4 regions of the Kitasatospora sp. NPDC059577 genome follow, and region 2 is predicted to be linked to each of the others. Evidence: riboswitches for the same ligand, from Rfam matches in the RefSeq annotation. Region 2 holds a riboswitch; each other region holds the start of a gene.
What was found. A riboswitch is a leader RNA that binds a small molecule or an ion and turns the genes downstream of it on or off. The one in region 2 is predicted to bind cyclic di-AMP.
Positions count from the first base shown of each region.

Region 1: linked by a shared signal. The riboswitch ahead of ACFV0O_RS18900 (transglycosylase family protein) and the one ahead of ACFV0O_RS16530 (M23 family metallopeptidase) in region 2 are both predicted to bind cyclic di-AMP.
Region 3: linked by a shared signal. The riboswitch ahead of ACFV0O_RS07880 (NlpC/P60 family protein) and the one ahead of ACFV0O_RS16530 (M23 family metallopeptidase) in region 2 are both predicted to bind cyclic di-AMP.
Region 4: linked by a shared signal. The riboswitch ahead of ACFV0O_RS33580 (peptidoglycan DD-metalloendopeptidase family protein) and the one ahead of ACFV0O_RS16530 (M23 family metallopeptidase) in region 2 are both predicted to bind cyclic di-AMP.

Region 1 is NZ_JBHWBZ010000021.1:109,157-116,366, reverse strand. Features, by position in the region: gene ACFV0O_RS18920 (helix-turn-helix transcriptional regulator) at 9-875, opposite strand; gene ACFV0O_RS18915 (ATP-binding protein) at 1,294-1,875, shown strand; gene ACFV0O_RS18910 (DUF397 domain-containing protein) at 2,444-2,707, opposite strand; gene ACFV0O_RS18905 (hypothetical protein) at 3,266-4,225, shown strand; cyclic di-AMP (ydaO/yuaA leader) riboswitch at 4,751-4,908, shown strand; gene ACFV0O_RS18900 (transglycosylase family protein) at 4,895-6,169, shown strand; gene ACFV0O_RS18895 (hypothetical protein) at 6,426-6,635, shown strand; gene ACFV0O_RS18890 (LacI family DNA-binding transcriptional regulator) at 6,709-7,210, opposite strand, start outside.
Region 2 is NZ_JBHWBZ010000017.1:115,011-122,220, forward strand. Features, by position in the region: gene ACFV0O_RS16510 (SpoIIE family protein phosphatase) at 1-1,618, opposite strand, end outside; gene ACFV0O_RS16515 (TetR/AcrR family transcriptional regulator) at 1,843-2,409, opposite strand; gene ACFV0O_RS16520 (alpha/beta fold hydrolase) at 2,484-3,365, opposite strand; gene ACFV0O_RS16525 (YiaA/YiaB family inner membrane protein) at 3,432-3,722, opposite strand; cyclic di-AMP (ydaO/yuaA leader) riboswitch at 3,919-4,077, shown strand; gene ACFV0O_RS16530 (M23 family metallopeptidase) at 4,090-4,923, shown strand; gene ACFV0O_RS16535 (hypothetical protein) at 5,041-5,916, opposite strand; gene ACFV0O_RS16540 (GNAT family N-acetyltransferase) at 5,959-6,531, shown strand; gene ACFV0O_RS16545 (sensor domain-containing protein) at 6,717-7,210, shown strand, end outside.
Region 3 is NZ_JBHWBZ010000006.1:10,882-18,091, reverse strand. Features, by position in the region: gene ACFV0O_RS07890 (hypothetical protein) at 1-354, opposite strand, end outside; gene ACFV0O_RS07885 (NlpC/P60 family protein) at 534-1,580, opposite strand; gene ACFV0O_RS07880 (NlpC/P60 family protein) at 1,807-2,928, opposite strand; cyclic di-AMP (ydaO/yuaA leader) riboswitch at 2,939-3,092, opposite strand; gene ACFV0O_RS07875 (NlpC/P60 family protein) at 3,429-4,466, opposite strand; gene ACFV0O_RS07870 (NYN domain-containing protein) at 4,666-5,967, opposite strand; gene ACFV0O_RS07865 (hypothetical protein) at 6,359-6,622, opposite strand; gene ACFV0O_RS07860 (rhomboid family intramembrane serine protease) at 6,824-7,210, shown strand, end outside.
Region 4 is NZ_JBHWBZ010000061.1:21,923-29,132, reverse strand. Features, by position in the region: gene ACFV0O_RS33585 (DUF2470 domain-containing protein) at 36-755, shown strand; gene ACFV0O_RS33580 (peptidoglycan DD-metalloendopeptidase family protein) at 1,309-2,292, opposite strand; cyclic di-AMP (ydaO/yuaA leader) riboswitch at 2,295-2,477, opposite strand; gene ACFV0O_RS33575 (MFS transporter) at 2,792-4,327, shown strand; gene purB (adenylosuccinate lyase) at 4,368-5,798, opposite strand; gene ACFV0O_RS33565 (HelD family protein) at 5,917-7,210, shown strand, end outside.

The DNA of each region.
Region 1 (7,210 bases), on a different contig from region 2:
GCGGCGGCTCAGCGCTCCTTCAGGATCGAGGCGAGCAGGTCTATGGTGCGCTCCGGCGTGAGGCTGTCCACACAGAGCCGCTCCATGACCTGGATGTACGCGTCCACGTCGTCCCGCTTGTCCAGGTAGAGCGCGCTGGTGAGCTGCTCCAGGTAGACCACGTCCGCGAGGTCCTGCTCCGGGAAACGCAGGATCGTGAACGCCCCGGACTCGCCCGCGTGCGCGCCGAAGCGGAACGGCATGACCTGGATCACCACGTTGGCCTGCTCGGCGACGTCGATCAGGTACTGCACCTGACCGCGCATCACCTTGGGCCCGCCGACCGGCCGGCGCAGCGCGGCCTCGTCGATGACCGCCCACAGGCGCGGGCTGCCGCCCTCGGCCAGCAGCTTCTGGCGGCGCAGCCGGAGGCTGACCCGCCGCTCGACCTCCTCCTCGCTGATGACCGGCCGACTCTGGCCGAAAACCGCCCGTGCGTACTCCTCGGACTGCAGCAGCCCGGGGATGAACTGCACCTCGTAGGTGCGGATCAGCTGAGCGGCCTCCTCCAGTCCGACGTAGGTCTGGAACCAGCCCGGCAGCACGTCGTTGAAGCTGTGCCACCACCCGGACTTGTTGGCCTCGCGGACCAGGCCGAGCAGGGCCTCCCGCTCCATCCCGTCGTCGACGCCGTACAGGCTGAGCAGGTCGGCGACGTCGCGCTCCTTGAAGCTGACGCGGCCGAGTTCCATGCGGCTGATCTTGGACTCGGAGGCCCGGATCGCGTAGCCCGCGTCCTCACGGGTGATGCCGCGCGCCTCACGCAGGCGACGCAACTGCGAGCCGAGGAGGATCCGGCGGACCATCGAGCCGCCGCCCGGCTGAACTGTGGTCATGCGGTCGAAACCTCCACCTAGGGCAAACAGCGCACAGTCTGCCATCAGTTGAGCGCTCACGGTGCCGATACTGACGGATGTTCCTATCAGTTCTGCACTCCGCACACCAGGATGCACGTGCATCCGGCGCTTGCATATGCCAATAGTGCGACTGCACGTGAATCGACTCTTGCATCTGCAGTGAGCGCACACCACCATGGTGCACGTGCACCTGCACATCCCTGGCAATCCCGCGGGCTCCGCGTCGACCCCACGCGCGACTCCGTGCACCGGCCCGACGGCGTCCCCCGCGCCATCGGGCGTTCGAGTGCGCGCGCGTGTGGTCGAGGGGGCGGCCGTGCGGCCGAGCGAGTCGGAGGTGACCGGCATGACCCCGGCGGGTCCAGCCGTGTCCGCCCCCTTATGGGAGGAGCTCTTCATGAGCACCGGTACGGCTTTGGCGGTTGACCCCCATGTGGTCACCTGTACGCTCGCTCCTCGCTTCGAAGCCGTCAGAACCGCGCGCGACTTCGCCCGGACCACGCTCCAGCGCTGGGGACTGCCGGAGCTGTTCGACGACGTCGCACTGGTGGCCTCGGAACTCGTGACCAACGCGCTCCGGCATGCGATCGGCGCACGGCCCGACCCGTCGGGCGGCGCCCAGGGCGAGTACGACTTTCCCACACAGCCGACCCCGGACGGCCGGCTGCCGATCCGAATAAGCCTGGTGCACCGCGCACCCCAGGTGGTCTGCGCGGTGAGCGACCCGAGCAGCATCGGCCCGGTGGCCCGGGAGGCGGACTTCGTCGCCGAATCCGGCCGCGGACTGCACCTGGTGGAGTCCTTCAGCCGCTCCTGGGGCTGGCACCCGCTGGGCAGCGGCAAGGTGGTCTGGGCGATGTTCGAGGCGGAGCCGGCGGTCGGCCCGTTCGACGGACACCCGGAGATCGGCGGACGCCCGGCGCTGGAGGCGCTCGGCGGACCGGTCGACATCGGTGGACGGCACCGGCGCTCGGCCTAGCGCCGGGCGGCGTACGGCCCGCCCGGTGCCTGGTCGGAGGGCACAACCGGCACCCGCTCCGGCGGTACGCCGAACGGCGTGCCCGGCGACGGCCAGGACGACGGCCCCGGCGGTGGCAGCGCCGCGGACGGCAGGACCGGTGACGGACCGGATGGCAGACCCGACAGCGGGTCGGACGGACCACTCAGCGGCAGGTCGAGGGAAACCCCGGGAGGACCACACCCCGGGTGCTTGCGCCAGGCCCCGCCGGTGGTCGATCCCGGCCGGCGGCCCCGAGGGCGGCGGTGTCCACCGCGCCCCCCGCTGTGGCAGCAACGGAAGCAACGGCCCTGATTACGGCAGTTCCGGAAGCAACGGCCCCGATTACGGCGGCCCCGAAAGCAGTAGCCCCGATTGCGGCAGTTCCGGAAGCAGCGGCCCCGATTACGGCGGTCCCGGAAAAGGCGGCGGAAACGGCCCCGTTCGGGGCGGCTCCGAAAACGGTGGCGGAAACGGCTGCGGAAAAGACAAAGGCCGTCGTGGTGTCGGCACCCACGACGGCCCCCCGATGGTGAAACAGGTCGGCCGGTCAGACCGCCAGGTGGTCGAACTCCCCGTCCTTGGCCCCCAGCAGCAGGGCGGCGATCTCGGCCCGGGTGTAGATGAGCGCCGGACCGTCCGGGAAGCGCGAGTTGCGCATCGCCACGTCGCCACCCGGCAGGGCCGCGAACTCGACGCAGTTGCCCTGGGAGTTGCTGTGCCGGCTCTTCTGCCAGACCACTCCCCGGAGATCGGCCGCGGCCATCCCGTTGAAGGTGTCGTGCGAGCCGTGCCTGTCCTGCGAGTCGTGCATAGAAGTCTCCCGAAGAGCTCCGGAGTTGTTGTCCAGCGCGGCGCCCCCGGCACCGCCGAACGAACGGACCGGCCCCGTACCGGTCCGGCACAACGCCTCACTTGACGCGATGATAGCTGCAGTGCACGTGCATCAGCACGGGACATTGCAGGTGCACGAGGCCTTTCACCGGCGGCCCCGAACTCTTCACGGGGCCTTCTCCTGACGGTACGTAAACGGACATAGCCGACTGAATCGTCGGGGTTGCGATAACCGGCCGTGAGCGAATCCCCCCTGAATGTTGATCTTCGAATGCCGGGAGTCGCGCCGCCGTGACCCTCCGTCAGGCGACCTCCGGGCTGTGAGACATCTCACGCACGGCGGGTGCAACGCAGTGCCTCGCGGCGTACGTCAAGGCAATGGCCCACGCACGCACGGGGGTTGGGCGAAGAATGTCCGGATTGCGGGTAAACCGCCCGGACCGGCCCACCCAGGACACCGGGTCCGCACTGCCGCTGCGCGAAACCCGTACGGCAGCCGACTGCAGGCCGGACGGGCCGATGTCCTACGATCTCCGGCATGAGCACCGCAGCCATCCCGGGCGCGCCACTGCCCGTCCGCACTCCAGGCTCCCGTGCGCGGGGGCGCCATCGTCGTCCCGAGCGCCCCGAGATTCCCTCCGGCGCCCCGGCCCTGGTGCTCGCCGTACCCGCGACCGCCGGGCCCGAGTCCCGCTCGGTCGTCGAGGAACTGCTCTCGATCGTCCGCAGCGAGCAGAACGGCGTCCAGGCCACGGTCGGATACCTCCCCGGCGAGTCCGCCGAGGGTGAGGGCGGCGAGGAGCGCACCGTCGCCGAACTCCTGGCCACGGCCGCCGAGGCCGGGCTGCCGATGCCCGTCCTGGTGCCGCTGGTGCCCGGACCGCACGGTTTCCTGCCCGAACTCCACGCACTCGCCGCCGAGTACGGCGCGCCCGTCACCGACGCACTGGGCCCGCACCCGCTCCTGGCCGAGGCCGTGCACGTGCGACTGTCCGAGGCCGGACTGGCGCGCGCCGACCGAGCCCGTCTGTTCGCCATCGCGACCGCCGCCGACGGCGTGGTCCTGACCACCGTCGGCGGCGAGGACGCCGCCGCCGCGGCCGGCATCACCGGCGTGCTGCTGGCCGCCCGGCTGGCCATCCCGGTCGTGGCCGCCGCGCTCGACGTGCCCGGCTCGGTGGCCGCGGCCGTCAACCACCTCAGGGAGACCGGCGCCCAGCGCCCGGCGCTGGCCCCGCTGGTGATCGGGCCGGAGGCCGACTCCGAGCTGCTCGCCACCGCGGCCGAGGAGACCGGCTGCCCGTCGGCGGCGCCGCTGGGCGCGTACCCGACCGTCGGCCAGCTGATCGCCTCCACCTACCTGGCCGCGCTGCCCGCGCCCTCCCCGGAGGAGCTGGCGCGGGCCGAGGCGGAGGCGGCTGCCGCCGCCGAGGCCGAGGGGGCCGCAGAGGGCACCCGACGGGCCCACGCGGCCGCTGAGGGGCCTGCCGGACAGTAAGCGACACCGCGCGCCCGCCGGCGCGCACACGGGGCCCGGAACGGATTTCGTTCCGGGCCCTTCGCCGTGCCCGCGCACCCCCACAGGAGAGTTGTGGGGGTTGTGGCGATTGTGAAGGTTTTGGGAGTTTCCGTGGCCGCAGAGACCTTCGGGGGTTAACGGAGCTTCGCGGCAATGAAGGAGATTGTCCGTTCTTGCGTCATTTGCAAGGAAAAGGGGAGCGCACTCATCAGCGCTCGGACTCCGGCCACTCCCCCGACTCGACCGATGCGCCACCGCGCACCTCGACGCACCGTCACGCGATTCCTGAAACCGAGCCAGTTGTGGATATCCGCAACGCGATTGCCGAAAAACGATCATTTACGATCATGGATACGCGCCATTTTGGCAGTTCCCACTAAACCGTGATGGGCGTCACAGCTGTTTGCAGTTTGAACTTAAGTCTGCTTAACGTGCTCCCCGTTCGTGACCACACGGACCCAGTTCATCCGCGACGCCGAGTCCTGCCGTCGGATGTCCTGGCAGCGCGAAAACGCACCACGGCAGGAGCGGGGGACCCACAGGTAAGTCGCCCCGGACCGTTCCCGGAACGGTTCAGGGCTAGGGGTGAAGCCGCGCCAAGCGCGGCCGGGCAACTCCAGCCCGAATCCGACAGCTCACCTCGCAGGCGTGGGAGAGGACCACGTCTTCATGCTGCCCACCAACGGCACCCGCCTGTCCAGCCGCACCCGCCGCGTGATCGCCGCCATCGGCGTCGCGGGCGTCGGCCTCACCGTCCCGTGCCTCGTCTCCGGCACCGCCTCCGCCGCCTCCGTCGCCACCTGGGACAAGGTCGCCCAGTGCGAGAGCGGCGGCAACTGGGCCATCAACACCGGCAACGGCTTCTACGGCGGCCTGCAGTTCACCTCCAGCACCTGGGCCGCCTTCGGTGGCACCTCGTACGCCTCGCAGGCCAACCTGGCCACCAAGGACCAGCAGATCGCCGTCGCCGAGAAGGTCCTCGCCTCGCAGGGCCCCGGCGCCTGGCCGGTGTGCTCGATCCAGGCCGGCCTGACCAAGGGCGGCGCCCCGGCCGCCGTCGACACCTCGGCCGCCGCCAAGCCGGCCGCCCCGGCCGCCCCGGCCCCGGCTGCCAAGCCCGCCGCCAAGCCCGCCCAGGCCCCCGCCGCCAAGCCCGCCGCTCCCGCCCAGGACGACGCCAAGGCCACCACCGCCACCGGCAACTGGACCCAGAAGCACCAGCAGTGGGCCCAGGACGGCGACTACACCGTGGTCGCGGGCGACTGGCTGTCCTCGATCGCCGACAAGAACCACGTCCAGGGCGGCTGGCAGCGGCTGTACGAGCTCAACCGCAGCACCCTGACCGACGGTCCGGACAGCATCTACCCGGGCCAGCACCTGTCCTTCGGCGACCACGCCCAGGGCCCGCAGTCGGCCTCCACCGACAAGTCCGGCTCGGACTTCACCTGGTTCAACCGCTCGCAGAAGTCCGGTCAGTCCACGAACGGCGGTTCCGTGAACGCCAAGCCGGCCGCCCAGACCCAGACCCAGACCCAGGCTGCGGCCCCGGCCCCCGCCGCCACCGGCAGCATGGCCGCCGCGGTCTCCTTCGCCGAGTCCAAGGTCGGCCAGGCCTACGTCTACGGCGGTACCGGCAACGGCGGCTGGGACTGCTCCGGCCTGACCCAGGCCGCGCTGCGCGCCGCCGGCGTCTCCGTCCCGCGCGTCGCCGCCGACCAGGCCGCCGCCAGCACCCACGTCTCGCTGGACAGCCTGCAGCCGGGCGACCTCCTGTTCTGGTCCAACAACGGCCAGGACTCGGGCGTCTACCACGTCGCGATCTACGTCGGCGGCGGCAAGTACGTCGAGGCCGCCAACCCGAGTTCGGGCGTGCGCGAGCAGACCATCGCCAACTGGGCCCCGGACTTCGCCGGCCGGGTCTGAGCACGGCGAACCGGCTGACGGCCGACGGGTACCAGCCGACAGCCGACACGTAACAGTTGACGTGCAACAGATGACAGCTGACGGATTTCACCATCTGTCAGCTGTCATCTGTCACCTCTCGGCGGTCCGCCCGAACGCCGACCACCCGCCACCCCCGGAGAGAGTCTGGTCCCTCTCCCCGGGGGTTCCGGCGTATCCCCGTGGTGAACCCCGCCCCGACGGGCGTGCTGCCGCTCCGCACCCGAGGAGAAGTCACATGGCCCAGGCCACCGTCACGCTCGACGCGACCTACGCGACCTACGCGACCTACGCGACGATGCTCTCCGGTGCCAGGAACCCGCAGGGCCCCGTCGACCTGGTCCTGCGCGACTACCCGGCCCGCGGCCGCCGCACCGAGACCCGTACCGGCGACGCGGCCGACGACCACCGCCCCACCTCCGACCGCCCCACCGCCCGGCAAGGCTGACCGGGCGCACGCCGAAGGGCCCCGGGGAGCAACTGCCTCTCCGGGGCCCTTCCGTCGGCCCTGCGACCGGCGCTCAGCGCGCGCAGGCCCCCGTGGATCCGCGCATCACCAGTTCCGGCTGGAACATGAACTCGCCGCGCTGGACGGCGTTCCCGCCGACCTCCTCCAGCAGCGCGTCCACCGCCGCCGTGGCCATCGCCTCGACCGGCTGGCGGATCGTGGTCAGCGGCGGCTCGGTGAAGGCGATCAGCGGCGAGTCGTCGAAGCCGACCACCGACACGTCCTGCGGCACCGACAGTCCGCGCCGGCGCACCGCCCGGATCGCCCCGAGCGCCATCATGTCGCTCCCGCACACGATCGCCGTACAGCCCTTGTCGAGCAGCGCTCCGGCCGCCGCGTGCCCGCCCTCCACGCTGAACAACGTGTGGTGGACGAGCTCCTCGGCCTCTTCCTGAGTGCGCCCGAACACCTCCCGCATCGCCGCCGTGAAGCCTTCTATCTTGCGCAGCACGGGCACGTACCGGCGCTGCCCCACGGCCAGCCCGATCCGCTCGTGGCCGAGTTCGGCGAGGTGC
Region 2 (7,210 bases):
GCAGGTAGCGGGCGGCGCTGGCGACCCCCGGCAACCGGGGCAGGGTGCGCGGCAGCATCGCCCGCTGCAGCTCGGTGGCCCGGTGGTGATGCGTGTCGTACAGCCGGGCCCGCTCCAGGGACTGCGCGAGGATGCCGGCGAAGGCCGAGTACAGGGTGCGGTCCTCGCGGCTGAACGCCCGCTCGGCGGCGAAGGTGATCAGGCAGGAGCCGACCTGCTGCCCGGAGGCGACCAGCGGCAGCACCGCCCAGGCGGCCGGGGCGAGCGGGTCCCGCCGGGCGCGGGCGGCGGAGGGCTCGCTGAACAGCGGGGCGGAACGGGCCAGCGAACGCTGCATCACGGACTCCGACAGGTCCGCCAGCCGGGTGAGCTCGGTGCGGCGCGGCCCCCCGTAGACGGTGTGCGACACGGGCAGCAGCCGGCCCTCGTCCACCAGGTCGAGGACGATGCCCGCGGCGCCGAGGGCCGGGCGGACGATGTCGGTCACCGCGGTGGTGACGTCCCGGACGGTCACCGCCCGGGACAGGGCCCGGGTGAGCGCCAGCAGCAGCGCCGTCCGGGCTGCGCCCGGCGAAGCCCCCTCGTCGGCCGGCGGCCGCTCCCGGTGCCCGACGTCCGCGAGCAGCCCGGCGATCCGCACCGGCCGCCCGTGCACGTCCAGCATCACCTCGCCGGACTCCTCCACCTGCGCCACCCCGCCGTCGTGGCGCAGCACCCGGTAGCCGATCCGGTAACGCCCGCCGGCGGCCAGCGCCTCCGCGAGCGCGGCCTGCACGTCCGGCAGGTCCTCCGGATGGACCAGCCGGTCCAGCTCGGGGGCGGCACCGTCCGGGGACACCGGCCGGCCGGTCACCCGGAACGCCGCGGCGTCCCAGAAGCTCTCCCCGGTGACCAGGTCGCGCTCGAACGCGCCGTGCCCGGCGGACCGGACGGCGAGTGACAGCAGCGGGTGGGCCAGCCCGGCGGGGAGCGCGTCCGCCCCCTCCGGCGCCGGGCCGTCGGATAACCGGACGCCGTGCGGCGAACGGGCGTCCCGCGGGAGCCGGGCGTCCGCGTGGTCCAGCAGGTGGGAGAGCCGGTGCGCGCAGGCCTCGGCGATCGTCTCCAGGACGTCCAGGTCACGGCGGGGGACGGTGCCCCGGTGGGCCAGGGCCAGCGCGAGCACGCCGACCGGCCGCTCGTCCACGACCATCGGCAGGGTGATCACGGCGACCATCCCGGTGCCCATGCCGGTGTTCCGGTTCGGGTAGTCGACGCCGGTGTGCTCCGGGCTCAACAGGTACGGGCGGCGCAGCCGCAGGGCCATCGCGGCGGGCAGCTCACCGGCCGGATCGACCACGCTGTAGCGCTCGTGCGCCCAGTCCGGCAGCCCGTGCGAGACGGTCAGCCGGAGCATGCCCGCCGAATCCAGCAGGTAGAGCGCGGAACCCTCGCCGGTGATCCACACCGGGCCCTCGGCCAGGACGGTGCCCAGCAGTTCGGCCGCGTCGGCGCAGCCGAGCAGCAGGCGCACGCAGCGCATCGCACTGCGGGCGGTCGGACTGCTCAGTGGGGTCCGGCGCCGGTCCGGCGTCCGGTTCTCGTCCGGTGTCCGGTTCTCGTCCTCGGAGGGGGGCACTGATTCTTAATACCCCATTTCCCCGGACGGTGAGGGGTGACCCAGCCGCCGCACCGGCACCGGCACCGACACCGGCACCAGCACCGGGGTCCGGTCGTCCGGGACGTCCTGCGCCACCGCGCGCACCGGACGCAGCGGCAGCGCCGACGGCGGCCACCCGTACGGCATCAGGATCGGCCGCCGGCCGCCCGCCGCCCCGACTGCCGCCCCGACTGCCCGGCCTGCTACGCGGGCCAGCTGCGGAGGCCGGTGGTGAGGGTGGTGATGAGGCGCTCCTGGGTGGTGGCGAGGTCCTCGGAGAGCCGGAAGGCACCGGCGGTGGTGAGGGAGGCGAAGCCGTGGGCGAGGGAGCGGACGGTGCGGGCGGCGTGGATCGCCTCGGAGCCGTCGAGGCCGTACTCCCGCAGGACGGCGATGATCACGCCGACGAGCCGGGTGGCGGCCCGGGCCAGGTCGTCGTCGGGCTGCGGGGCCTGGGGGAGGGCGTTGTAGCGGTGCGGGCGCTCGGTGGCGTAGGCGTGGTAGGCGCGCAGGACGGCGGCCACGGCGTCGTCGCCGCTGCGGCCGACCGCGGCGTCCGCGAGGCGGTCGGCGAGTTCCTCGGTGACCCGGACGGCGATCATCCGCCGCAGTTCGGCGAGGCCGCCGCTGACGTGCTTGTACAGGGAGGGGGTGGCGACCCCGGCGCGGGCGGCGACCGCGGCCAGGGTCAGTGCTTCGGTGCCCTGTTCGTCGATGAGGGCGAGGGCGTGGTCGACGACCTGGTCGGGGGTCAGTCCTACGCGGGGCATGGCTTCGGGTTCTCCGTACGGGAGTCGGGCGGGGAATCTGTCGGGCGCCGGCGGGGAACGTCGGGCGCCGGCGGTCAGGCGAGTTCGGCGAGGAAGGGCAGCAGGGCGTCCGCGGTGGCCTGCGGGGCGTCGGCCATCGGGTAGTGCCCGGATCCCTCGATCATCGCCTTCCGCGCGCCGAGTGCCGCGACCTGCCGGTCGGCGACGAGTTCGGGCTTCGGGAAGTCGGGGTCCTTGCTGCCCATGACCACGAGTGCCGGGCACCGCACTGCGGCGGTCCAGCCGGCCGGCGCGGAGTCCCCGCTGACGTAGCCGCGGGTGGCGGTCTTGCGGCCGGGGGTGCGCAGGGCGGCGACCAGCCCGTTCACGTACGCGTCGAAGTCGGCGGGCTTGGCGCCGGGGAAGGCCATCCGGCGCAGGTAGAAGCCCCAGGAGGCGGGCCAGTGGACGATTGCCGCGCCCATCAGGCGCAGGGCGCCGCGCATGAGGGCGCCCGGCTGCGGGTTCTCGACGAAGGCGTCGATCAGGACGATTCCGGCGACCCGCTCCGGCGCGTCCCCGGCGGCCTTGACGACGGTGGCGCCGGTGTAGGAGTTCCCGGCGAGGACGGCGCGTTCGATGCCGAGGTGGTCGAGGAGGGCGAGGACGTCGTCGGCGATGGCGGCCGGGCCGTAGTCGTCCCAGGCGATGGAGGATTCGCCGAAGCCGCGCAGGTCCACGGTGACGACCCGGTGGCCGGCGGCGACGAGCAGGGGGCGGAGGTGCCGGTACGCGGCCCGGCTGTCGAGCATGCCGGGGAGCAGGACGACGGGGGTGCCGTCGCCCTGCCGGGTGTCGTCGAAGGCGATGCGCCCGCCAGGCAGGGCCAGGTACTGGGTGTCGGGGGTGTCGGTGGCGTTCATGGTGGGCCTCCTCGGTCCGCCGTCGCGGGCATCGGCGGTGCTGCCGATAGCCATAAAGCTAAGGCTAATAGCCTTAGCTGTCAAGCGTCCGGGCGCGGGAGGAGGTCGGGCGCTCCCGCCTCAGGCCCCCTCGACCCTGAACGGGTCGTGCTCGCTGAGCAACTTGTCCAGCCGGGCCTGGTCGACCCGGCTGACGATCTCGTTCGACTCGTGCCGGTCCCGGACCACCTTCGCCAGGGTGAACGCGGAGGTGGCGGTGTAGAGGAGGCCGATCCCGAGGAAGGCCCGCGTCCACCCGCCGACCGGCAGGTAGGCGATCCCGACCGCGACGGCGGTGCCCGACAGGGCGAAGGAGAGGATGGCCTGGACGTAGTACGCGGCCGTGGTGCGGTTCTGCATCGGTGCGCTCATGGCGCCAGGATGCGGCCGCCCGGTGTGACCGCACATGAGTAGGGGTACTCAGATGGGGTGCTCGCATGAGGGGTCGTTCGTTGACGTCCGATCATCCGCTCCGCGGTCGTCCCGGACGGATGGCTTGGAATCGGAGCGCCCTAGGATTAACGTTTGATAACGCAGCGCGGTCGTCAACGCCGTACCCAGACGGCACCGTGCGCCGTCGCCTAATCCCGTCGGCCGGCCTCCGGGCAGGTCAGGGAGCCGGGGAACCACGTTCCTTGGGGTGAATCGGCGGGGCCCCGGCCCGGCCGTAGGAGACCTTCCTGCTCCGAACCCGTCAGCTAACCCGGTAGGCGCGAAGGAAGGAAAGGAGCGCGCCTCCGTGGCGTCGACGCACACCCCGGCACACCCGGCCGGCCCCGCAGCCGGTACCCAGCTCCTCGACCACCCCGGCGCGGACGCGCCCGAGGCCTTCGGCCCCGAGGTCGAGACCAACCGGCACCGGATGCCGCGTCAGACCCGCGGCGCCTCCCCGCTGCTCGGCGTCACCGCGGTCGCCGCCACCCTGGGCGCCACCGGCTTCGCCTCGGCCACCCCGGCCGCCGCCCCCGCCGTCGAGGCCCCGGACGAGACCCCGGTCGCCCTCTCCGCCGACCCCGGCCTCGCGCTCGCCGCCCGCATCCAGCAGCAGGCCGACAGCCAGCGCACCGCCGCGGAGGAGGGCGCCCGCGTGCAGGCCGCGCAGGAGGCCGAGGCCAAGGCCGCCGCCAAGGAAGCCGAGGCCAAGGCCGCCGCCAAGGAGGCCGAGGCCAAGCGCGCCGCCGCCCTCACCCTGCCGGTGAAGGACTACCGGCTCTCCGCCCACTACGGCCAGAGCGCCCGCTACTGGGCCAACGTGCACACCGGCCTGGACTTCGCCGCCGACACCGGCACCGCGGTGTACGCGCTCGGCCAGGGCACCATCACCTCGGCCGGCTGGTCCGGCTCCTACGGCTACCGGATCGTCGAGACGCTGCCCGACGGCACCGAGATCTGGTACTGCCACCTCTCCTCGATCATCAAGGGCGCCGGCCAGGTCACCTCGGGCCAGCAGATCGGCAAGGTCGGTGCCACCGGCAACGTCACCGGCCCGCACCTGCACCTGGAGGTCCGCCCCGGCGGCGGCGCCCCGGTCGACCCCGAGCCCTGGCTCCAGCAGCGCGGCCTCACCCCGTAGCGGACCCTCCGCCGGGGCCCCGGAAGCGCGCGGAGCCCCCGGAGCACCCCGGGCAGCCCCCGAAGCAGCGCGGAGCCCCCGGTCGTACGCGACGACCGGGGGCTCCGTCACGACGTCTCACTCCTCCGCGGGCAGCTGCGCCAGGTACGCGTCGATCTCCTCCGGGCCCGGCTCCGGCGCCAGCTCCGGGAACTCCTCCACCAGCAGCCGCGGCAGCCCCGGCACCGTCCACACCCCGAACAGGTCGAGCGCCGCGTCGACCGCCGCTTCCTCGAACTGCCCGAAGTCACCGGTCAGTTCGTCCGGCATCGGTCGGCCGAGCGCGTTCAGCTCGGCCAGGTTGCGGTAGCTGCGCCGCATCAGGCCCTGCTCCAGCAGTCGCCGCGCGCCGTCCGTGGCCATGCCGACCGACAGCACCCGGCCCGGTCCCCAGCCCTGCTCGTCCGGCTCGTCCAGCCAGCCGGCCGGCGCCAGCGCCTCGTACGCGGCCAGCCGTTCCTCCTCGGCGAGCTCCCCGAAACCGGCCAGCCAGTCCCGCACCGCCGCCCCGTCCGCGACGTCGACCCCGTACGCGTGCAGCAGCAGTGTGTACAGCCGGGGCCAGGTCACCAGGTCGGCGCGGCGCAGCAGCCCGGCCGCGACCTCGCCCTGCCACTCGGCCTCCGCGTGCAGCCGCTCCTGGCGCTTGGCGTTGAGCCGCCGGGCCGCCCGCTGGTGGTCGATCAGCAGCCGGACGGCGTCGCCGTACGCGAGCGGGTCCTCCTCGGGCAGGGGTTGGACGTACAGGTGGAGCCGCTCGTACAGCAGGTGCTCCACCGCGTCGGAGGTCAGTTCGGGCCAGCCGTCGTGCATCCTGCTCCCGCCCAGCTCCAGCAGCGCCAGCACCGCGCGCAGCGGCCCCTCGGCCACCGGCGTGCGGCCCTGATCGGCCGCCCAGGCGAGCAGGTCGGCGGCCCTGGTGCGCGGGGCGAGCCGCAGGTCTTCGTCGTTCATAGTCCGAACGGTAGTCGCCGGGGGCCGGTAGGGTCGGCAGCCATGGTCCCCGTACGACTCGTCGGCCCCCGGCTGGCCATCCGCGAGTACCACCACACCGACGGCGACGTGGACGCCCTGCACGCGCTGTTCGGCGACCCGGAGGTCACCCGCCACCTGCCCTTCGAACCCTGCGACCGCGAGTCCTGCGCCGACCAGATCGAGCTCTACCTGGAGCAGGCGATGGCCGAGGAGCGGGACACCTACCGGCTCGCCGTCACCAGGCTCGCCGACGCCGAGGACCCGCAGGACGCGACGCCGATCGGGCACGCCTCGCTCACGCTCGGGACGTACCGCTCCGCCCACCTCGGCTACGTCCTCGGCCGCGCGTCCTGGGGCCACGGCTACGCGGGCGAGATCACCGGCCTGCTCTGCGACTTCGCCTTCCGGACCCTGGACCTGCACCGGCTGGCGGCCCGGGTCGACGTGGACAACACGGCCTCCGCCAGGGTGCTCACCAAGCTCGGGTTCCGGCTGGAGGGGCGGGCGCGGCAGGACCGGTTCAAGGACGGCGCCTGGTCCGACTCGTACCGCTACGCGTTGCTCGTCGACGAGTGGCCGGGTCCGACCGGCTGAACCGGGCGAGCGGCCTCCGCCGAGCCGGCCCGCGGCCGGCCGGCGACCGGCGGGCCCGCGGGCGGGGGGTTAACCCCACCCCCGATCCGCCAGGCCTCCGGATGCCCCCCGACCCACCGGTCCCGCCAGACTGTACGACGTCAGCGAACGCGGACGACGTCAGGACGAGGGCCGGGGGCCGGGACATGAGCAGCAGCCGAAGCACGCTGGAGTACGCGGGGGACCTCCTGGGCGGGTACGGCGACGACCCGCACGCCGCCGACCCGCACGCCGCCGACCCGCACGCCGACCGCGCCCGCCGGACCGAGCGGCCGCCCGTCTTCTGGGCGGCGCCGTTCTCCGCGCACTACTACCGCGAGATCGGCTACGTGCTCAGCGGCCTGCCGGTGGCGATCGCCGGCTTCGCCGTCGCGATCACCCTGTTCTGCCTCGGCCTGGGCACCTTCGTCACCGTCCTCGGCCTGCCGGTGCTGGCCGGCCTGACCGCCGCCGGCCGCGGCTTCGGCCGGCTGGAGCGGGCCCGGGCGCGCGGCATGCTGGCCCTGGACGTCCCCGGCCCGAAGCCGGTGCGCCCGGTCCGTCCGGGCGCCTGGGGCGCGATCACCGCGCGGCTGGCGGACGGCGCGGGCTGGAAGGCCGCGCTGCACCAGGTGGTGATGTTCCCCTGGGCCGTCTTCAG
Region 3 (7,210 bases), on a different contig from region 2:
CGCCCGGTCCCCCACCGCGACCAGTCCGGCCGGGTCGGGTCCGTCGGCCGACCCGAGCACCAGACAGTGCGCGCCCGGCGCCGACCGTCCGGGGCCGAAGTCCCAGAGCGCCGGCGGCCCGCTCGCACTCTCCTCGCGCTCGACCCGCCAGCCGTCCTGGGCCCCGGTCAGCGCGATCCGGCGCGGGTACACCACGGGGTCGTCGTCGTACCCGGCGATCCGCACCACCAGGTCGGCCGCGGCGGTCAGCCGGTCCGGCCCGCCGCCCGCGGCGAGCACCAGGTTGCGGTACGCCGCCCCGACCACCGGAAGCCCCGAACGGGCCGGCAGCGAGCGTGCCCGCTCCGCCAGCACCGCGGCCACCTCGGCGCGCCGATCGGCCGCCTGCCGGGCCGGTGCCGCCGCCGGGGCGACCGGCGGCAGCGACAGCTGGGCCAGCCCGCCGGCCGCGAGCAGCAGCGCACCCCGCCGCGACAGCGCGCGACGGGGCCGGTCTATCGGATGCGGCCCGTGGGGGCCGCACGTCGAGGCGCTCAGAGCCGGACCACCCCCGAGACCGGCATGGCGTTGACGCTCTCGTAGCGGACCTTGGCGCCCGGGTAGGGGGCGTGCACGATCACGCCGCCGCCGGCGTACATGCCGACGTGGTGCATGTCCCGGTAGAAGATCACCAGGTCTCCCGGTCGCGCTTCGGAGAGGTTGATCCGCCGGCCGGCGTACGCCTGGGCCTGCGAAGTGCGCGGCAGGGTCACTCCTGCCTGCCGCCAGCTGTAGTACATCAGACCGGAGCAGTCGAACGCGCGGGGCCCGGTGGCTCCGTAGACGTACGGAGCCCCGACCATCCGCACCGCGGCCGCCAGCGCGGCCGCCCCGCGCTCGGAGGCGGCCGGGGCGGAGCCGAGGTCCAGCCGGTCGGTGCCGCGGGTGGCGCGCTGTTCGGCGTCCCGGGCGTCCTGGGCGGTCATCCTGGCCCGTTCGCCGGCGCCCAGGCCGTTGAGCAGCTTCTGCGCCGCGGCGAGCCGCTGCTGGATCTGCTGCTTGCCGTCGGCGAGCGAGCGGCGGGCCTCGTCCAGTTCGGCGAGCTTGCCGGTCGCCTCGACGCGCCGCTGGTCGAGCCGGCGCTCGCGGGCGACCAGCTCGTGCAGCGTCTCCTGCTGCCGCTGCGCCTCCTGGCCCATGGTCCGGGCCCGGGCCAGGTACCCCTCCGGGTCGGAGGACAGCATCAGCTGGGCGGCCTGGGCCATCCCTCCGCCGCGGTACTGCGCCCCGGCCACGGTCGCCAGACTGCCGCGCAGCTCGTTGAGCTGGTCCTGGGCGACGGCGATCTCGCCCTGGAGGATCGTGGTCTCGCCCTGGAGGCGCCGTTGGGCCTCCAGGGCCGCGTTGTACTTCTCGGACGCCTGCTCGGCCTCCTCGTAGAGCTGCTCGACCTGCGCCTTGACCTCCTTGCGGTCGGTCGGGTCCGGGCTGCCGGGGGCGGCCTGGGCGCTGCCTCCGGTCGCGACGCCGAGCGCGGTGGTGGCGGCCGCCGTCAGCACCAGCGCGCGGGCGAGCAGTTGGGAACGGCGGTGCACGGGCATGGCGGCAACGGCTCCAATCCGGCGGCGCGGCCCCGCCGCCGCCCCACTGCGGGCGGCCGTCGAGCGGGAGTCCGGTGGCAGACGTTAGCGAGTCCGGGCAAGCGAGTCCAAACCCCTCCGGACCCGAATATTTGACTCCTAATCGGACATCAGCCCGAGCAGCCGGAAAAGCCGCAGGCCCGGCCTTCCGTGGTGGAAGACCGGGCCCGGAGGCGCCGAGCGGGGATCAGACCCGCACGATGCTGCTCAGCGGCATGTTGGTGACGGCCTCGTAGCGGACCGACGCACCCGGCTTGGGAGCGTGCAGCACCTGGCCGTTGCCGGCGTAGATGCCGACGTGGTGGGCGTCCCCGAAGAAGATCAGGAGGTCGCCGGGCTGGGCCTGGGACAGGTCGGTGCCGATCCGGGTGCCGGCGTGCGCCTGCTCCTGCGAGGTGCGCGGCAGCGAGACGCCGACCTGGTTGAACGCCCAGACCATCAGGCCGGAGCAGTCGAAGGAACTCGGGCCGGTGGCGCCCCACACGTACGGGCTGCCGACCTTGGAGGCCGCGGCGGAGAGCGCGGCGGCACCGCGCGAGCTGCCGGGGGCCGGGAGCGCGCCGGCCGGCGTGGACGAGGGCGCCGACAGGTTGGTGCGGCTGTTGTCGCGCGAGGCGCGGTCGGCGGCCTGCTGCTGGGCCTTCGCGGCGTCGGCCTGGGCCTTGGCGTCGGCGGCGGCCTTCTCCTCGGCCGCACGCAGCGCCTGGCGCTCCTGCTCGGTCAGGGTGTTGAGCAGGTCCTGGGCGGCCTTCAGCTTGTTCTGGACCTCGTCCTTGGAGGCCTTCAGCTGCTGGGTGGTCGACTCCAGCTCGGCGAGCTTGCCCTGGGCCTCGGCGCGGTCCTGGTCGAGCTTGCGCTGCTGCTCCTGGAGCTGCTTCAGCTGGTTCTTCTGGGTGTCGCCGGCCTGGTTCAGCGTGCCGGCCTGGGTGAGGAAGTTGTCCGGGCTGGACGAGAACATCAGCTGGACGGTCGGGGATATGCCGCCGTTGCGGTATTGCTCCCCGGCGATCTGGGCGAGGCCGCCCTGCAGGTCGGTCACCTGCTCCTGCTGGCGGGCCACCTGGTCCTGGAGACCGGAGACCTGCTTCTCCAGCGTCTGCTGCTTCTCCTGGGCGGCGTTGTACTGCTCGGTCGCCACCTCGGCCTGCACGTTGAGCTGGTCGACCTGCTCCTTGACCTGGTCCTTGGTCGGCTGCGGGTCGGCGTGCGCGCCGGACTGCGCGGAGAGGGCGACGGCTGCGGCGGCGACACCGGTCAGGATCGAGACACGGGCGCGGCCTGCTGGCTTGGGACGACGATGGGACGCCACGAAGGCGGGCTCCTTCTTCCTACGTCCGCCTACCGGGTGAGCTGACGGGTTCGGGCCGGAAGCATGCCCTACGACGCCTCACGGCCGTTCCACCGGCCGACCTGGCGCCGATTCACCCCGGAGGAACGTGGTTCCCCGGCTCCGCTGCGCAGCGCCCCCGCTTGCTGGGCTCCCCTGTCGGGCAGTCGCTTCGACCTGCCCCGCTGCCTCGCGAACTCGACGGTGACCACCGCCGCCACCCTGGCTGGGTGATCGACACTGCGGTGCTCTGGGGCATGACCCTAGTAACTGAACCGTGATCGGTTCAAATCCTTGTCAGAAAAAAGACGGAAGATTACCCAAGTTCCTTTGTGAAAATGACCGATGGTGACCATTGCCGTACGCAAGGCTGATCAGGTCTCACCCGTTGGTCGCAAAACGCTCGAAAACCTGAACACCACCCCCGACGGGGGTGGTGCGGATCACAGGGGCCGGTCGAACCTCTCCGGCGTGTCGGGCCGTCAGACCCGGCGGATCGTGTTGATCGGCATCGCGTCGGCCTTCATCACCTTCACCACGTCACCGGTGTGCGGCGCGTGGACCACCATGCCGTTGCCGATGTACATCCCGACGTGGTGCATGTCGCCGCCGTAGATGACCAGGTCGCCGGGCTGCGCCGCGGCCAGCCCGGGCACCGCGGTGCCGTAGTGGCCCTGCTCCTGCGAGGTGCGCGGCAGCGAGACGCCCGCCTGGCCGTACGCCCAGAGCATCAGCCCGGAGCAGTCGAAGGTGCTCGGCCCGGTGGCGCCCCAGACGTACGGGGAACCCTGCTTGCTCATCGCCTTGGCCACGGCCACGGCCGCGTAGCCGCTGGCCGGCGGCAGGTTGCTCAGGTCGACCCGGTCGCTGCCGCGCGAGGCCCGGTCGTCCTGCGCCTGCTGGGCCTTCAGCGCGGCGCGGTCGGCGGCGCTGAGCGAGTTCAGCAGGTCCTGGGCGGCCTGCAGCTTGGTGTTGACGTCCGCCTTGGCCTGGTTCAGGTCCTTGGTGGTGGTGTCGAGGGAGGCCAGCACGGCGGCGGCCTCGGACTTCTCCTGGTCCAGCCGGCGCTGCTGGTCCAGCAGCCCCTTGAGCGCCTCGGCCTGGCTGGCGCTGGCCTGCTGGACGGTGGAGGCCTTCTGGAGGTAGCCGGACGGATCGGAGGAGAGCATCAACTGGACGGAGGGGTCGATGCCGTTGGTGCGGTACTGCTCGCCCGCGACCTCGGCCAGCCCGCCCTGCAGCTGGGTCATCTGCTCCTGGCCGCGGGCCACCTGGTCCTGCAGCTGGTCGGCCTGCTTGCGCAGCTGGTCGGACCGCTCCTTGGCGCCGTTGAACTTCTCCGCCGCCTGCTCCTGCTCCTCCTGGAGCTGGTCGATCTGCGCCTTGACGTCCGTCTTGTTCGGCTGCGGCGCGGCGTGGGCGGCCACCTGGGCCGAGAGGGCGACCGCGGTCGCAGCGGCAGCGGTGAGCACGGAGACCCGCGCGCGGCTCGGCTGCTTGGGACGGCGGTGGGAGGCCAAGGGACCGGCTCCTTCTTCCAACGGACTCACCCGATTGGATGAGATTCCGGAAAATAGGTTTGACGGCAGACCCTAGTGCGGATCTACCGGTTTTGCCACTCCCCCGAAGGCGTGAACTCCGTTTCCCACACCGACTTCACCGGACCCGCACACCACTGCGAAACCGGCGCTGAGCAGGCGTCATCCCGCCCGGCCCGGTTCAGGGCCGGGCCAGCCGGTTCAGCAGCAGCACTGACGCCACCGGGCGCGCGCCCGCCTTCCGCACGCCCTCCGCGACCTCCCGGTCGGCGGACACCACCACGACCGGACGGCCCTGCGGCTCCGCCCGCACCAGGCGGCGGATCAGCTCGTCCGCGGTCTCCCCGGTCCGGCTGAACCGCACCCGGACTCCGCGCGGCGGCGCCATCATCACCGGAACGTCCAGGTCCTGCCCGTCGAACACGCAGGTGACCTCCGCCTGCGTGCGCTGCGCCAGCATCGCCAGCCCGCCCAGCAGCCGGATCCGCTGCTGCTCCAGCGGCAGCGTCGGATAACCGGTCTTGGTCACGTTGTAGCCGTCCACCACCAGGTGCACCTGCGGGATCGCCAACAGCTGGTCCAGCAGCGCCGGGTCGTCCTCGGCCAGCCCCCGCCGGGCCACGTCGTGCGGCGAGGCCGCCCCCGGCACCACCGCCTCCACCAGGTCCGCCGGGCGGATCTGGGAGACCGGCAGCGCCAGCTCCCGCTGCAGCCCCTGGGCCGACTGCAACATCGTGTCCAGCAGCAGCCGCAGCCTCATGTCCTCGACGCTGCGCCCCTCGCGGGCGGACCGGCGGCCCTGCTCGGCGGCGGTCTCCAGCTCGGAGACCCGGTGCCTGAGCCGCCGCGCCTCGGTCTCGGCGGCGCTGCGCTCGGCCGCGCCCTGGGCCTTCAGGGCCTCCAGCTCCCCGGCCACCCGGCGCGTCTCCGCCTGCGCCCGACGGGTGTCGCTCTCCAGCGACCGCACCTTCTTGCGCAGCGACTCGGCCTCCCGCCGGACGCCCTCGGACTCCGCGCGCTGACGCTCCAGGTCCGCCCGCGCGGCGGCCCGCACCTCGGCCAGCTCCGCCTGCAGCTTCTCCACCAGCCGGGACGCCTCGGCGGCCGCGTCCTCGGCGCCGGCCCGCTCGGCCTCCTCGCCGACCTCGGCGACCAGCCGGCTCCAGCCCGCCGAACGCACCAGGTAGGCGGCGGCCGCGACGTCCATCGGATCGGCGGCGCCCGGGACGCTGCCCGACTCCAGCGCCCGCACCAGGTCCGGCTGCCCCAACCGCAGCCGTTCCGCTATCCGCACCCGGAAGGCCGGCTCCGCCTCCAGCGCGGCCGCCAGCGCCGTGGCTGCGTACTTGGCCCGCCGCGCCGGGGTGAACTTCACGTACTGACGCAGGCTCTGCGGGAGCTCACCCGGCGGCAGGCCGCCCAGCGCGTCCGAGGCCAACCCGACCACGCGACGGCGCACCCCCTCGGGCAGCGGCCGGTCCAGCTTCTCGACGGCGCGCTCCGCGGCGGGGCCGGAGAACCCGGGGAGTTCCGAGGGGGTCGGGGAGCCGGCCGCGTCGGAGGCACCGGACGAGGCGCCCTCCGCCGCGAAGCCCTCCGCACCGCCGTGCCCGGACCCGCCGACCCCTGGCTCACCGGCTGCGGGCACGGCGCTCTCCGCCGCTCCCGTCCCGGCGTCCGGCGTCTGCGCAGCGGGCCGAAGCCCCTGCGCTTCGCCGGGCTCCTTCGCTGCGTCCACCACGTCCTCGGCTCCGATCCTGTTTCCGGCTGGGTACGGCCGCGACTGCCCCCTGTCGTCACGCTCCGTGTGTCTTGTCTGTATTGTCCCGTGCGGCGGACGGGCGCGCCGCGCACCGCCCGCCGCTCCGCGGTGATCAGCCCTGCTCGGTCGGGGCCTCCGCGCCCTCGGCACCCGGACGGGCCACCAGCTCGACCTGGTCCACGGCGTTGCACCAGCGGCAGCGCACCGACTCGACGGTCTCGCTCAGCACCTCGGTCTCCTCGACCTCGGAGTCGCCGGCCAGGTCGAAGTGCAGGAACTCCGTCACCCGCGCGGTGCGGGTCACGTCGAAGCGGGTGAGGTTGCCGCACAGGGTGCAGCGCCAGCGCGTCTCGGCGGTCAGGGCGGGGACGGTCATCGGGGGTCCTCTCGGGTGGTCCCTGCGTGGGCTAGGCGCTCCCCCCGGAGCCCCGGCGTCGGCGGCGGGAGGCGGGAATGCCCGTGCCAAGCCTATTGCCTGGGGCAACCATCGCGACCACCGGTCAGCGGAATAGCGGGGCTAGTCCACCTGCCGTAAACCGCCGTGTCACCAGCGGCGCCCGGAGGGATGCTTGGCCGCATGGCGCTCGCGGCCCCCGACCACACCGCCGAGCGGGGAGACCGGCCGGAGGCGGCCGCCCCGGCGGTCACCTACGCCCTGATCGCGGTCAACACCCTGGTCTTCCTCCTCGGCCCGGCCGCCGGGCTGAATCCGCTGTACGGCACCGGCCAGACCCGGGTCTGCGCGGAGCAGCGGTACGAGCAGCGCTGGGGCGCGGTCCCGGCCGAACTCCTGACCGGACGATCGCTGACCACCGAACAGCTCGCCGAGGCCCCCGACCCGGTCCCCGGCTGCCCGGCCGCCCCGACGCCGGGCAAGCACCCGGCGCTGTCCGCCCTCACCGGCCTCTTCCTGCACGCCGGTTGGCTGCACCTGCTCGGCAACCTGCTCTTCCTCCACGTCTTC
Region 4 (7,210 bases), on a different contig from region 2:
AGGTTAGGCTCACCTAACTTTCTGGAGGTCCGTCCATGAGCCAGCCCACCGGCGACACCGAGGTCCCCGAGCCCACCACCGCCGAACGGATCCAGAGCCTGCTCAGCACGACCTCCTCGCTCGTCGTCCGCGCCCTGGGCGAACACCACGACCTCGACACTCCGGTCTCCGTCCACGGCTCCCACCTGCGAATGCGCGCCCCGCTGGACGCCCCGCTCACCGTGGCCGCCGCCCACGCCACCGACGGCCTCCCCGTCGTCCTCGACGTCACCGACGTCTCCCCCGTCGCCGTCCGGGACCGCGTCCGCGGCCGGCTCACCCTGGCCGGCCGGCTGCGACTGGCGCACCTCGCCGACGACGGCCTCAGCGTCCACCTGCGCGTGGACGTCGCCCACGCCGTCCTCGCCACCCCGTACGGCACCGGAGCGGTCACCGCCGCCGACCTCTCCCTCGCCGGCCCCGACCCGATGGCCCGCCACGAGGCCGCGATGCTCACCCACTTCGCGGACGACCACGCCGACGCGATCGAGGTCCTCACCCGCCTCCTCGACCCCGTGCTGCTCGCCCGGAACCCGGACGTCCGCCCGCTCGCCCTGGACCGCCACGGCCTGGTGCTGCGCCTGGACCACCCCGACGGCCACCGCGACGTCCGCCTGGTCTTCCCCGAACCGGCCTGCGACACCGAGGACTTCGGCCACCGGATGCACGACCTGCTGGCCGCCGCCCAGTACGGCCTGCCGGCCCACCGCGGCTGACCGACACCCCGTCACCGCTCGCCCGACGAAGCCGGCCCGCTCCCCCTCACCCGACGACCCTCGCCCGACGACGCGGAACCGCCCTCGTCCGACGACCCTCGCCCGACGACCCTCGCCCGACGACGCGGAACCGCCCGAGCCCGGCCGCCGGACCCCCGAACTCCCTACCCGTTCCGGCGCGTTCGGCAGACCCGTCGCCCACCCGCGATCCCCGGCTGACCCACCGCCCGCGCACGAACCGCCGACGCCGCCAGCCCCGACACCGGCCCGCCCCGCATCGAACCGCCCCGCGCCCCTGCCGCCCCGCCTCCCGGAAGGTCACGCACCCGGAACGTCGCGCCCCGGAAACGTCCCGCCCGGAAACGGCAGCGGCCGGCCCGGCTCGCGAGGGAGGTGAATCCCGCGAGCCGGGCCGGCCTGGGCGTGTCCCGCGCCCATGTCCACTGCACGGCGATCATCCGGTCGAGCGGTCACCCGACATGACCATCCCGGAGGACCGATTCGCTCCGCGGCAGTGGTGGTTCCTGAAACCCTGGACCTGATCCCCGGAGGGTCAGAGCGCGACGCCGTGCGCGCGCAGGTAGGTGACCGGGTTGATGTCCGAGCCGTACTCCGAGCCGGTGCGGATCTCGAAGTGCAGGTGCGGGCCGGTCACGTTGCCGGTGGCGCCGGAGAGGCCGATCTGCTGGCCGACGGTGACGGTCTGACCGATCTTCACGCCGATCACCGAGAGGTGCGCGTACTGGGCGTAGTGGCCGTCGGCGAGCTTGATCTCGACCTCGTTGCCGTAGGCGCCGCCGTTGCCGGCCTTGACCACGACGCCGTTGGCGACGGCGCGCAGCGGGGTACCGGTGGAGGCGACGAAGTCCTGGCCGGTGTGGTGGCCGGAGGCCCACATCGAGCCGGCCACACCGTAGGCCTCGCCCAGCACCGGGTTGGCCAGCGGCGCGACGAAGCCGGAGGTGGCGGCGACCGGAGCGGCGGTCACGGCCTTGGCCGGAGCGGCGGTCTGAACCTGGGTCTGCACCGGGGCGGCGGGCTTGGCGGCCTCGGTCGTGACCTTGACCTGGGTCTGCGGCTTCACGGGGGCAACCGGGGCCACCGGGGCGGCCGGCTTGGCCGGGGCGGCGTCCGCGGACGGCGCGGCGGCGTGGCCGGCGAGGGTGAGCTGCTGACCCGGGAAGATCAGGTTCGGGTTGGCGCCGACGACCGAGCGGTTCTGCTCGTACAGCGCGTGCCAGCCACCCTCGACGTTCTTGACGTCGGCAATCTTGGACAGGGTGTCACCACTGACGACGCGGTAGCTCTCGGACGTGGCGGCCGCGGCGGCCGGAGCAGCCGGAGCGGCCTTCTCGGCCGGCTTGGCGGCGGCGACAGGCGCCACGGCGGCGGGCGCGGCCGGGGCAGCGGGGGCGGTGTGGGCCTGGGCGCTCATCGCGGTGACGAGCGGGAGGGCGAAGGAGACACCGGTGACGGCAGTGGCGATGCCGATGCGGGCGGCGCGGGGCAGGACGATACGACGAGCCTGAGCAGGCATGGAAGTTTCCTCTCCGACGCCTGCGAGGTGAGCTGTCGGGTTCGGGCTGGAGTTGCCCGGCCGCATGTGCGGCTTCACCCCGAGCCGGCCCTGGACGCCCGCGCTCCGAAAAGCGCGAACTCCGGTCCGGCGACTTACCTGTGGGTCCCCCGCTCCTGCCGTACAGAGTTCAGATCGAACCACCGGGCAGCGGCAGGACTCGGCGTTCCACCCGGCGGATCCGTCCGGACTGGCCGGGCGGTCGCTGAACTAAAACCCATCCGTTCGGGTGAAGCAATGTCGATCTCTTGAAGCCGCAACGATCCCTCCTGGGTGCGGTGACCCTCCGAATGATCCCCAGCACGGTGCGTACACCATCCATTCACCCCGAGCCACTGATCCGCGACCCTGCGCCGAAGTCGGCCACAGCGCGCAGCCGACCGCTCACACAGCGCCCCCGCCGCCGACACACCACCGGTGAGCCTTGTCACGTACGCCCCACGGGGCGGAGGATCGGGCCGTGGCCACCTCCGAGGCCGGCACCCTGCGCCTGGGCACCGCGCAGGGTCGCTGGGTACTACTGGCGACGGTGCTCGGCTCCAGCATGGCGATGCTCGACGGCACCGTGGTGAACGTCGCCCTGCCCCGGATCGGCGCCGACCTCGGCGCCTCCCTGGCGTCCCTGCAATGGACGCTGAACTCCTATCTGCTCACCCTGGCGGGCCTGATCCTGCTCGGCGGCGCGCTCGGCGACCGGTACGGCAGGCGCCGGGTCTTCCTGATCGGCGTGGTCTGGTTCGCCGTCGCCTCCGCGGCCTGCGCCGTCGCACCGAACATCCAGGTGCTGATCGCCGCCCGCGCCGTCCAGGGCATCGGCGGGGCGCTGCTCACCCCCGGCTCGCTCGCCATGCTCCAGGCGGTCTTCCACCCCGACGACCGCTCGACGGCGGTCGGCCTCTGGTCCGGCCTCGGCGGGGTGTCGGCCGCGGTCGGCCCCTTCCTCGGCGGCTGGCTGGTGGACGGCCCCGGCTGGCGCTGGATCTTCCTGCTGAACCTGCCGCTCGCGGCGGCCGTGATCGCGGTCTCCACCCGGTCCGTGCCGGAGAGCCGGGACGAGAGCGCCTCCGGCCGCTTCGACGCGCTCGGCGCGGTCCTCGCCGCGCTCGCCCTCGGCGCGATCACCTACGCCCTGACCGCCGCCGGCGAGGGCGTGTCCGCCGCGGTCTGGATCAGCGGCGTGCTCGGCGTGGTGCTCGGCGCCGCCTTCGTGGTCGTCGAACGCCGCACGCCCGTGCCGATGCTGCCGCTCGGCCTGTTCTCCTCCCGGCTGTTCACCGCCGTGAACCTGGTCACCCTCTGCGTGTACGCGGCGTTCAGCGGCGTCTTCTTCCTGCTGGTGGTGCAGTTGCAGATCGTCGCCGGGTTCTCCCCGCTGGTCTCCGGCTTCGCGCTGGTGCCGATCACCGTGCTGATGCTGGCGCTGTCGGCGCGCGCCGGGCGCCTGGGGAAGCGGATCGGCCCGCGGATCCCGCTCACCGTCGGCCCGCTGCTGTGCGCCGCCGGCGTGCTGCTGATGCTGCGGATCGGCGCCGACTCCTCCTACTGGACGGACGTGCTGCCCGCCGTCACGGTGATGGGCTGCGGGATGACCCTGCTGGTCGCACCGCTGACGGCCACCGTGCTGGCCGCCGTCGAGGTCCGGCACGCGGGCATCGCGAGCGGGGTCAACAACGCCGCCGCCCGGGCGGCCGGTCTGCTCGCGGTGGCCGCACTACCGGCGCTGGCCGGGCTGAGCGGCGACGCCTACCGGGTGCCGGCCGAGGTCGACGCCGCCTTCCACACCGCGATGCTGATCTGCGCGGGCCTGCTGGTCGGCGGCGGGCTGATCGCCTTCGCCACCGTCCGCGGCAACGTGCTCGACCCCGAGGACCACCCGGTGGCCGAGCCGGACTGCGAGTGGAACTGCGGCACCACCCCGCCGCTCGACCCGGGCCACGTCCGCACGCACGAGGGCCCTGCCACCGGTCCGGCGGCAGGGCCCTCGCCCGAGAGCTGACGCTGCGTCACATCAGCGGCGCGTCAACGGATGCGGCACCTCAGAGGATGTCGCCCGGCGCGTACTTGGCGGCCTCGGGGTAGGCGGCCGCGACGGCCTCCACCCGGCGGACCACCTCGGCGACCTGGGCGCCGGCCGCACCGGTGAAGGAGAGCTTGTCGGCCAGCAGCGCGTCCAGCGCGGCCCGGTCGAGCGGGATCCGCTCGTCGGCGGCCAGGCGGTCCAGCAGCTCGTTCTCCCGGGCGCCCGCGCGCATCGCCAGCGCGGAGGCGACGGCGTGCTCCTTGATGACCTCGTGCCCGGTCTCCCGGCCGACGCCCGCGCGCACCGCGCCCATCAGCACCTTGGTGGTGGCGAGGAACGGCAGGTAGCGGTCCAGCTCGGCCTCGATCACGGCGGGGAAGGCGCCGAACTCGTCGAGGACGGTCAGGAAGGTCTCCAGCAGGCCGTCGAACGCGAAGAAGGCGTCCGGCAGCGCGACCCGGCGCACCACCGAGCAGGAGACGTCGCCCTCGTTCCACTGGTCGCCGGCCAGCTCGCCGGTCATCGAGGCGTAGCCGCGCAGGATGACGGCCAGGCCGTTGACGCGCTCGCAGGAGCGGGTGTTCATCTTGTGCGGCATCGCGGAGGAGCCGACCTGGCCCTCCTTGAAGCCCTCCGTGACCAGCTCGTGGCCGGCCATCAGGCGGATGGTCTTGGCCAGGCTGGACGGCGCGGCGGCGAGCTGGACGAGGGCGGTGAGCACCTCGAAGTCCAGCGAGCGCGGGTAGACCTGGCCGACGCTGGTCAGCACGTTCTCGAAGCCGAGGTGCCCGGCGACCCGGCGCTCCAGCTCGGCCAGCTTCTCGGTGTCGCCGCCGAGCAGGTCCAGCATGTCCTGGGCGGTGCCGACCGGGCCCTTGATCCCGCGCAGCGGGTAGCGGGCGATCAGCTCCTCCAGGCGGCGGAAGGCGACCAGCAGCTCGTCGGTGATCGACGCGAAGCGCTTGCCCAGGGTGGTGGCCTGCGCGGCCACGTTGTGCGAACGGCCGGCCATGACCAGCTCGGAGTGCTGGGCGGACAGCTTGGCCAGGCGGACCAGGACGGCCACGGTGCGGTCGCGCACGTGCTCCAGCGACTGGCGGATCTGCAGCTGCTCGACGTTCTCGGTCAGATCGCGGGAGGTCATCCCCTTGTGGATCTGCTCGTGGCCGGCGAGCTCGCTGAACTCCTCGATACGGGCCTTCACGTCGTGGCGGGTGACCCGCTCACGGGCGGCGATCGAGCCGAGGTCGACCTGGTCGATCACCCGCTCGTAGTCGGCGACGGCGGTGGCCGGCACCTCGACGCCGAGGTCCTGCTGGGCCTTCAGGACGGCGAGCCACAGGTGGCGCTCAAGGACCACCTTGTGCTCGGGGGACCACAGCTGGGCCAGGGTCGCCGAGGCGTACCGGGAGGCCAGGACATTGGGGATCTGGGGCTTCGCGCTCACGCTTCGCAAGAGTAACAGCCGAGGTCACGCCGAACGTCGGCGGATGGGGTAGGCTCGGCCGATTGAGCGCCCATCAGACGGGTTGCCAGAACCTTCTCGCCGCAAGGATACCACATCAATGAACGGACTTCCAGCGACCGCAGGGCACTCCGGCGACGCCCTCGCCGAGGCCCTGCACACCGAGCAGGCCCGACTCACCACCCTCTACGCCCGGCTGGACACCGTCCGCGAACGGGCTCACCGCACCGCCGACGGCGCCCACGACGGCACCGGGCCCGGCGGCACCCACCAGGCCCGGCTGGAACGCGCGGTGCGCGCCCGCGAAGCCGCCCGCCACGCCGCCCGGCTCGACGCCGTCGAACGCGGCCTCTGCTTCGGCCGCCTCGACGAGCGCGACGGCACCGTCCACTACATCGGCCGCACCGGCCTGACCGACGAGGCGTACGAACCCCTGCTGCTCGACTGGCGCGCCCCCGCCGCCCGCCCCTTCTACACCGCCACCCCCGCCGACCCCGGCCCCGTCGTCCGCCGCCGCCACCTGCACACCCGCGGCCGCACCCTCACCGGCCTGGACGACGAGGCGCTCGACCTCGCCGGACTGGACGACTCCGGCCGGCGCGGGCTCGTCGGCGAGGCCGCCCTGCTCGCCGCCCTCGGCCGCGAACGCACCGGCCGGATGGGCAGCGCCGTCGCCACCATCCAGACCGAGCAGGACCGGGTGATCCGCTCCCCGCTGCGCGGCGCGCTCGTCGTCCAGGGCGGGCCCGGCACCGGCAAGACCCTCACCGCCCTGCACCGCGCCGCCTACCTGCTGTTCACCCACCGCGCCGCGCTGGAGCGCCGCGGCGTCCTGGTGATCGGTCCCAACCCGGGCTTCCTGCGGTACATCGACGAGGTGCTGCCCGCCCTCGGCGAGGCCGAGGCGGTGCTGCGCACCGTCGGCGAGCTCCTCCCCGGCATCGCCGCCACCGGCAGCGACGCCCCCGCCGCGGCCGTCGCCAAGGGCGGCCCCTGGATGGCCGGAGTCCTCCGCCGCGCCCTCGCCGCCCACCAGTCGGCCCCCGCCGACGGCCTCGACCTCGGCGAGGGGCTGGCCGTCTCCGCCCGGGCCTGCGCCCAGGCCCGGGACGCCGCCCGCGGCCTGCGGATCCCGCACAACCGGGCCCGCGCCTTCTACCTGCGCACCCTGCTCGACGCCCTCGCCATCGCCCAGGCGCTCTCCCTCGGCCGCCCGTACGACGAGGAGGAGGCGCACCACGCCCCGCGCGAACTGTGGGCCCGGGCGGACGTCCGCGCCGCCCTCGACCCGCTCTGGCCCCGGCTCACCCCGCAGCAGCTGCTCGAACGGCTGCTGGGCGACGTCGAGTTGCTCGCCGAAGTGGCCCCCGAGCACGCCGCCGCCCTGCTCCGCC